Nitrobacter winogradskyi Nb-255: one gene and its partner. The main gene of each other region encodes a partner of the protein of the gene in region 2 in a complex. Links are inferred from orthologs where the notes say so. Each region holds a gene or a part of one and is shown on either strand. Other genes may lie near its edges.

Region 1 (3,877 bases), 140 kb from region 2 along the record:
TTGCCAAGCTTCTGCATCAGTGCGGTCTTTTCATCGACGAGAATGATCTCGCCTTTATTGATGACGCCGACCCGGTCCGCCATTTCTTCAGCCTCCTCGATGTAATGCGTCGTCAGAATGATCGTGACGCCCGAGGCTCGCAGCGTGCGCACCACCCCCCACATCGCCTTTCGCAATTCGACATCGACGCCGGCCGTGGGCTCGTCGAGAAACAGCACTTGCGGTTCGTGCGAAAGCGCTTTCGCGATCATCACGCGCCGTTTCATGCCGCCGGACAGCGTGACGATCTTGCTGTCTTTCTTGTCCCACAAAGAGAGATCCTTCAGGACCTTCTCGATATGAGTCGGATTTCTGGGTTTTCCGAACAGCCCGCGGCTGAAACTGACGGTCGCCCAGACCGTTTCGAAGGCATCGGTATGCAACTCCTGCGGCACGAGGCCGATCATCGCGCGGGTCGCCCGATAGTCGCGGCGGATATCCCGGCCGTCGACCAGCACCTGACCGGCGGACGGATTGGTGATGCCGCAGATGATGCTGATGAGAGTTGTCTTGCCGGCACCGTTGGGACCGAGCAGCGCGAAGATTTCGCCCCGCTTGATATCGAGGTCGATGCTCTTCAGCGCCATGAAGCCGGACGCGTAAGCCTTCGACAAACCGGAGATGGATATCATGGACGACATGCGAGGCTTGATACGCTGTAAGCGGGTGGAGAGGAACGAGGAGAGAGATGATATCGCGGCGGAATGGCGGGACGATGGAGAATGCAGGTCAACAGATAGGAGCACGGGCGGTGGTTCGCAATTCGGTTACACCCGCGCGACGAAGCTATCGACCACCTTTTTTTCGCCGGCTTTTTCAAAGGTGATGGTCAGCTTGTTGCCATCGATTCGCGCGACTTTCCCGTAGCCGAACTTCTGATGAAAAACACGGTCGCCCAATGAGAAGCCGGAATCCGAGCCGGTGGATCGTGCGATCAACTCTCCTTCGATGACCACCGGCGCGCGCTTCGACTTCGATCGGTTTGCATCGTAGGGCGTTCCGGCCTCATTGAACCCGCCCCGGCCGCGATTGGCCTGCGCGCGTTGCCAGCCTGGAGTCGCATAGCTCGAGCCGAAGGAATCGATGTTGTCGAAACGCGAGGGGCCGTAACCGCCCGTTCCGCCCCAGCCCGATCCACCCTTCGATTCCGTGATCTCCACATTCTCCGCCGGCAACTCGTCGAGAAAGCGGGACGGAATCGTGGTCGACCACGAGCCGTGGATGCGGCGATTGGTGGCGAAGTAAAGTTTCGCGCGACGGCGCGCCCGTGTCAGGCCGACATGCGCGAGGCGGCGCTCTTCTTCCAGGCCGGAGCGTCCCTGCTCGTCCAGCGCCCGCTGATGAGGAAACAGGCCTTCCTCCCAGCCGGGCAGGAAGACGGTATCGAATTCAAGTCCCTTGGCGGAATGCAGTGTCATCACCGAGACGGCATCCTCGTCCGCGCCGCCGTCGCGGTCCATCACCAGGGATATATGCTCGAGAAAGCCTTGCAGGTTTTCGAACTCATCCATCGAGCGTATCAGCTCTTTCAGGTTTTCGAGGCGTCCTGCGGCGTCGGCCGAGCGATCCTTCTGCCACATCTCGGTGTAGCCGCTCTCGTCCAGCACGATCTCGGCAAGCTCGGTATGCCGCATGGCCTCCCGCTGGATACGCCAGCGGTCGAAGCTCTCCAGCAGAGCGCGCAGCGATCCGCGCGCTTTTGGTTTCAACTCGTCGGTTTCGACAACGGCGCGGGCGGCTTCGCTAAGCGGGATCTGACGCTTTCGCGCGATCTCGTGCAGCATCTTGACGGTAGCGTCGCCGAGGCCGCGTTTAGGCACGTTGACGATGCGCTCGAATGCAAGGTCATCGGCCGGCGAGTTGATGAGGCGCAGATAGGCGAGCGCGTCACGGATCTCGGCGCGCTCATAGAAGCGTGGGCCGCCGATGACGCGATAGGGTAGGCCAAGCGTGAGAAAGCGGTCTTCGAACTCGCGCATCTGGAATGAAGCGCGCACCAGAATCGCGATTTCGTTCAGCTTTTCGCCGGCACGCTGGAGCTGCTCGATTTCCTCGCCGATGGCGCGGGCTTCCTCCTCAGAGTCCCAGGAGCCGGTGACGGTGACCTTCTCGCCATCGACATCCTCGGTCCGCAACGTCTTGCCGAGCCGGTCTTCGTTATGCGCGATCAGGTGCGAGGCGGCGGCGAGGATATGGCCGGTCGAGCGATAGTTGCGTTCCAGCCGGATTACCTTGGCGCCGGGAAAATCGTGGTCGAACCGCAGGATGTTATCCACCTCGGCGCCGCGCCAGCCGTAGATCGACTGGTCGTCGTCGCCGACGCAGCAGATGTTTCTGGATCGAGCCGTGCGCGGGTCGGGACCTTCCGCCGCGACGGGAGCGGGAAACAGCGCGTGGGATGACGGCGGCGCTTGGGACAGCAATCTCAGCCATAGATATTGGGCAACGTTGGTGTCCTGATATTCGTCGACAAGGATAAACTTGAAGCGGTTCTGGTATTGTCGCAGCACGTCCGGATGCTCGCGGAACAGCCGGATGTTTTCGAGCAGCAGATCGCCGAAGTCTGCGGCGTTGAGGATTTTCAACCGTGCCTGGTAGGCGGCGTAAAGCTTGCCGCCACGACCGTTGCCGAAGACGGAGGCTTCGCCCGACGGCACCTGCGCGGGCGTCAGTCCGCGGTTCTTCCAGCCGTCGATCAACCCGGCCAGCATCCGCGCGGGCCAGCGCTTGTCGTCGATGTTGTCGGCCTGCAGAAGCTGTTTGAGCAGACGGATCTGGTCGTCGACATCGAGAATCGTGAAGTTGGATTTGAGCTGCACCAGCTCGGCATGAACGCGCAGGATTCGGCCCGCAATGGAATGAAAGGTGCCGAGCCACGGCATGCCTTCGACGGCCTGCCCGAGCATCTGTCCGAGACGATGCTTCATCTCGCGGGCGGCCTTGTTGGTGAAGGTGACCGACAGGATTTCGCCGGAGCGGGCGCGGCCCTGGCTGAGGATATGCGCAATGCGGGTCGTCAGCACGCGGGTCTTGCCTGTGCCCGCGCCGGCCAGCACCAGAACCGGTCCGTCCAGCGTTTCCACGGCCTCGCGCTGCTCCGGATTGAGCCCGCTCAGATATCGTGGCGCTGCCGCGGCTCGCGCACGCGCAGCGATGCCGCCGGCGGCGGGCTGGTGCCCGGAAACGTTGGTATGGATCAGTCTGTTCGGCTCGGTCATGCGAATCGTCTTTCCCTACGATGGCACTGCCTGCCAGCGAAGGGGAGCCCTCTCAGCAAGGATGAAGAAATATATAGGGCGAACGTGCTTCGTAGCGACTTTTTAGCCTCCCGGCCAACAAATCATCGCGTCGCGCTCGATGTTTTGTTCCCCAAAACTGCTTATTTTCCTGATTTTCTTTCGAACACCACCAGCACGGAACCATTGTTCCCGTAACGGATTGATTTTTCAGTCAACGCGCAAAGCGCGCCGAAAATGGAGACCAAAATCATGTTGAACTGGGTGGTGACGTTCCTGGTTATTGCATTGATCGCCGGCGTTCTGGGCTTTGGAGGGATCGCGGGCGCCTCCTTCGAAATCGCCAAGATCATCTTCTTCATTGCTCTCATCCTGTTTGTGATCTCGGCGGTGGTCGGCTTTTTGCGCGGACGGAACCGCGTGTAGCGGGTAAGGAAATATCCGAGGGCATGGCGATCTGCTTCCCCGTGCCCTCGGGCCTGCAAGACGGTGCTGCACCTTCGACGATAGCTTGGAAATAACCACGGCTGGAATTCTTCTACAGCGGGCGGCGGATAAACGGGTCGCTTTCTCTCATCGGAATCCATCATTACGGATTTGTC
Region 2 (4,388 bases):
GCGGACATCTGCATTCGCCTTGCGGCGGCGGCGCCTTCCTCGAACGCGTGCTTCGCCATCTGCCGTAATCGCTGCCTGCCGGCGGCATCCTTCGCCTTGGCGGCGAGGGCGAGATAGCGGTCGCGTCGCGCCTTGACCGCGGCGATCAGGCTTTTGTGCTGCTGCTTCGCGAGCCGCCGGATGATGACGTCGAGATCAGCGTCCGCCATGAAGGTATCCTTGTTTGATGAAATTTGAATAGGGTGCCGGCGCTCTAAACCTTCACGTGAAGGAGTGATAGCTGTGGAGCAAGCTTTTGATGAGCTATTCTTTATGCCTTGTGAGATCCGGCCCGGTCGAGAACTTTTATAACAGTGTCAGGCTGGATCGCGGCGATATAAGGCTTATGACAAAGCCATGCCGGACGGCCTCGGACGATTGAGCCCATGGTGGGTGAACACTCTGCTTGAGTATGTCAAAAAGCATGAAACATCTCTGCAATGATTGTTCTGCTAGCGCTTTCGATTGTTCTTCCAACCGCCTCGTTTTCCCGGCGCGCCGCCGGTCGAGCGGGGGCCGGGGCCGAACTCCGGGCCGGCTTCACGCGTCGAGGTTGGTTGATAGATGCGGCTTTCCGTTCCCGGGCCCATTTCATCCAGCGTAGGCTTGCGCGGCTTCGGCCGCGCGCCGGTCGGTTTGACCTCATGCCAGGTGGCGATGCCCATCTCGTCGAGCGAGGGCTTGTGGACTTTCGAGGTTGACGAGCCACGTTTGCCGAACTTGCCGGCTGCCGTGCCTTGCGCCGCCTTGTCGAGACGCGCCGGCAGGTTCGCTGCGTCGCCGTACTTCTTCTTGCCCGCGTAGCTGCCAGCCTTCGCCGCGACGCCGCGCTGCTTGATGGTGGGATCGTCGACGACGGCAAGCTCGGTGGCGCGCAGCCGCTTCACCTCGTCGCGCAGTCTTGCGGCTTCCTCGAAGTTCAGGTCGGCGGCGGCCTCGCGCATCCGTGTTTCCAGATCGGAGAGAACAGCTTCGAAATTGTGGCCGATCGCGATCGCGTCGTCCGACCAGGAATTTCCCTTGCCCCCGTCGCCGATTTCCACCAGCACATGGTCGCGCTCGTAGACGCTGTTGAGGATATCGCCGATGGACTTCTTGATACTCTCCGGCGTGATGCCGTGGGCGGTGTTGTACTCCACCTGTTTCTCGCGGCGGCGGTCGGTCTCGGCGATGGAGCGCTGCATCGATCCGGTGACCTGATCGGCATAGAGGATCACCCGGCCTTCGACGTTGCGGGCTGCGCGGCCGATGGTCTGGATCAGCGAGGTCTCGCTGCGCAGGAAGCCCTCCTTGTCCGCGTCGAGGATGGCGACTAGCGCGCATTCCGGAATGTCGAGGCCCTCGCGCAGCAGGTTGATGCCGACCAGCGCGTCGAACGCTCCGAGCCTGAGATCGCGGATGATCTCGATGCGCTCGATGGTGTCGATGTCCGAATGCATGTAGCGGACGCGGATGCCCTGCTCATGCAGGTATTCGGTGAGGTCTTCCGCCATGCGTTTGGTCAGCACGGTGACGAGCGAGCGGTAGCCTTTCGCCGCGGTGGCGCGCACCTCGCCGACGAGGTCGTCGACCTGGGTGCGCGCGGGGCGGATGTCGACCGGCGGATCGATCAGGCCGGTCGGGCGGATAACCTGCTCGACGAACACGCCGCCGCTCTCGTTCAGCTCCCACGCGCCCGGCGTGGCCGAGACCGCGATCGTCTGCGGCCGCATCATGTCCCATTCCTCGAAACGCAGCGGCCGGTTGTCCATGCAGGAGGGCAGGCGGAAGCCGTATTCGGCCAGCGTCGCCTTGCGGCGGAAGTCGCCGCGGAACATGCCGCCGATCTGCGGCACGCTGACGTGGCTTTCGTCGGCGAACACCAGCGCGTTGTCGGGGACGTATTCAAACAGCGTCGGCGGCGGCTCGCCCGGTCGGCGGCCGGTGAGGTAACGCGAATAGTTCTCGATGCCGGCGCAGCTTCCCGTGGCCTCCATCATTTCGAGGTCGAAGGTGGTGCGCTGCTCCAGCCGCTGCGCTTCCAGAAGGCGGCCCTGAGCATGCAGTTCGTCGAGCCGCTGCTTCAGCTCCACCTTGATGTTCTTGATCGCCTGCACCAGCGTCGGGCGCGGCGTCACATAGTGCGAATTGGAATAGACCTTGATGAAATCGAGTTCGTCCTGCTTGTGGCCGGTGAGGGGATCGAACTCCTCGATGCTCTCGACCTCGTCGCCGAACAGGTTGACGCGCCAAGCCCGGTCCTCGTAGTGCGCGGGAAAAATGTCGATGGTGTCACCGCGCACGCGAAAGGTGCCGCGGGTGAAATCGGCGCTCGTGCGCTTGTATTGAAGCGCCACGAGGTCGGCGATGAGCTGGCGCTGGTCGATGCGCTCGCCGCGCTTCAACGCGAAGGTCATGGCGGTGTAGGTTTCCACCGAGCCGATGCCGTAGATGCACGAGACCGAGGCGACGATGATGACGTCGTCGCGTTCCAGCAGGGCACGGGTCGCCGCATGGCGCATGCGGTCGATCTGCTCGTTGATCGAGGAATCCTTTTCGATGTAGGTGTCGGTGCGCGGGACGTAGGCTTCGGGCTGATAGTAGTCGTAATAGCTGACGAAGTATTCCACCGCGTTGTCGGGAAAGAAGCTCTTGAACTCGCCGTAGAGCTGCGCCGCCAGCGTCTTGTTCGGCGCGAGGATCAGAGCCGGGCGCTGCGTGGCTTCGATCACCTTGGCCATGGTGTAGGTCTTGCCCGAGCCGGTGACGCCGAGCAGCACCTGGGTGCGGTCGTTGCGCCGGATGCCTTCCACCAGTTCGCGGATCGCCTGCGGCTGGTCGCCTTTGGGCTGATACTCCGATTTGATCTCGAACCGTACGCCGCCTTCGCTCTTCTCCGGTCGCGGCGGGCGATGCGGCGTCCAGAGTTTCAGCGAGCCGTCGCCTGTCTTGAATTCGGGCCGGCCGTCGCGCAGCAGCGCCTCCAGCGATTCCGCCGTCGCCTTGACGCCGAGGCCCTCCATCTTGCTGCGCGGCGGCCGCGCCAGGGCATCCTCGTCGTCCTCGGCGGTCGGCATGCCCAGCTGTCGCGCCAGTTCCGGATCGAGCGTCGGGATCGTGGCCGATGTGCCGTAAATTGCTTGTGGTGCTTCCTCGAAGCCGCTTTCAATTCCCCTTGCCGGCCGCCGAGACGAGCGAAGTTCGCTCTTCGAGGGTTGGGAAGGGGGAGGATTCTCGAACGTTGCGCTCGCCGCATCCCGTTTCGCGGTGGCGTCGCTCTTGCCGCGCGTTGACCTCCGCGCGCGATGCGCCGCGGCTTCGCCGCCGGAGCGACGGTCCCACGAATTGTCCGGCGGGGGTTGCAGTCCGGTTCCCGACCCAAGGCCGGCGTCGCCGCGGTTGATGGCGGGATTGAGCAGGTCGGCCAACGCCGGCCCGATCGGCTGCACTTCGGGACGATGCGCCTTCGGCTTCGAGGTCTGCTGCTTCGAGGTTTGCGATGTCGAGGCTTTTGACTTCCGTGAGCCCGGCGCTTTACCGGGTTTTTCAGGGGGATTGGGAGCCTTCGCCATGCGGGCAATATGGGGCGAATCCAGCGCGCACGAAAGGGCGCAATCACACCGATGCGCATCGACGCCGGGGTCACGTCTTGGGCGATGACCTCGACACGGCCTTTCGCAGGCAATCGCGGCACAGGCAGTCGCCGCCTTCGGTCGGCATTGGCAACCGTCCGGGCTCCTCGGCGCACCAGCAGTTCCCGGATGGATCGCAATTGAATTCCGTTCCGCACCCGGAACAGATGAGGCGGCGAACGGCTTGCTGTCCGATCGGGCGTGTCATGGGAGCATTCTCAGGCCAGGTGGATCGATGCGCAACCATACGTCCGGATCCATACCCGATGGAATCCCGGCAGGCGCATTCTTTCCGCGGCGAGATTATTCCGCCGCGCGAAGGCGATGGACCGGGAGGCGGCGGTCGCCGCCGCGCAGCGACAGATAATAGTCGGCATCCGCCGGATCGTCCGTGCGGCGAATCAGATCGGTCACCGGCGTATAGCTGAGCATCCGGCCGCCGTCGGGAAGCGCCGTGCAGATGAAGCGCAGCACCTGGCCATTTCTGAGCTTGATATTGATCGGGGTCGGATCGCCCGCGCGCACCATGCGGACGCGCTCGGCGATGAAATGGCTGAGTTCATCCTGCGGCAGTTCATATGCGCCGGTATCGCGGCCATGATACATCAGTGCGATAAACGGCGGCCTGCTGTCGGCCTTCTCATCCGGGAGCGAAAAGTAATGCCGGAATGCGCGGTTGATGAACTCGGCCCGGGTGTCCGCGTCGAGCATGACGATCCCGATGCCGGTCTGGTCGAG

The links. Proteins that work in one complex are often made in the same cells at the same time.
Region 1: the proteins of uvrB (region 2) and NWI_RS12290 are in contact, whole or in part, in a crystal structure (PDB 7EGT), measured with the Thermus thermophilus proteins. The link is inferred for Nitrobacter winogradskyi Nb-255 from one-to-one orthologs. Residues at the interface, in WP_096411307.1 of Thermus thermophilus: Glu23, Leu25, Arg26, Asp27, Gly28, Glu29, Arg30, Phe31, Arg55, Glu326, Asp327, Phe328, Glu379, Ser382, Gln383, His398, Gly400, Arg401; in WP_096412145.1 of Thermus thermophilus: His654, Arg656, Phe657, Gln666, Asp668, Glu669, Lys680, Arg681, Leu682, Ser683, Lys685, Tyr686, Ala687.

What each region holds. Positions count from the first base shown.
Region 1 is NC_007406.1:2,578,918-2,582,794, reverse strand. What follows is about bases 533-3,657. They hold NWI_RS12290 (ATP-dependent helicase), read right to left. Parts: upstream 3,258-3,657; coding sequence 807-3,257; downstream 533-806. Other genes in these bases: NWI_RS12285 (DUF1328 domain-containing protein), read left to right, coding at 3,528-3,657; NWI_RS12295 (ABC transporter ATP-binding protein), read right to left, coding at 533-680. In the rest of the region: more of NWI_RS12295, read right to left, coding at 1-532; more of NWI_RS12285, read left to right, coding at 3,658-3,701. UniProt on the Escherichia coli protein: A helicase with DNA-dependent ATPase activity. Unwinds DNA duplexes with 3'-5' polarity. Translocates on single-stranded DNA with 3'-5' polarity. Initiates unwinding more efficiently from a nicked substrate than double-stranded DNA.
Region 2 is NC_007406.1:2,714,931-2,719,318, reverse strand. What follows is about bases 292-3,927. They hold uvrB (excinuclease ABC subunit UvrB), read right to left. Parts: upstream 3,591-3,927; coding sequence 492-3,590; downstream 292-491. Other genes in these bases: NWI_RS18305 (hypothetical protein), read right to left, coding at 3,661-3,858. In the rest of the region: NWI_RS12990 (hypothetical protein), read right to left, coding at 1-209; NWI_RS12980 (PAS-domain containing protein), read right to left, coding at 3,954-4,388. UniProt on the Escherichia coli protein: The UvrABC repair system catalyzes the recognition and processing of DNA lesions. A damage recognition complex composed of 2 UvrA and 2 UvrB subunits scans DNA for abnormalities.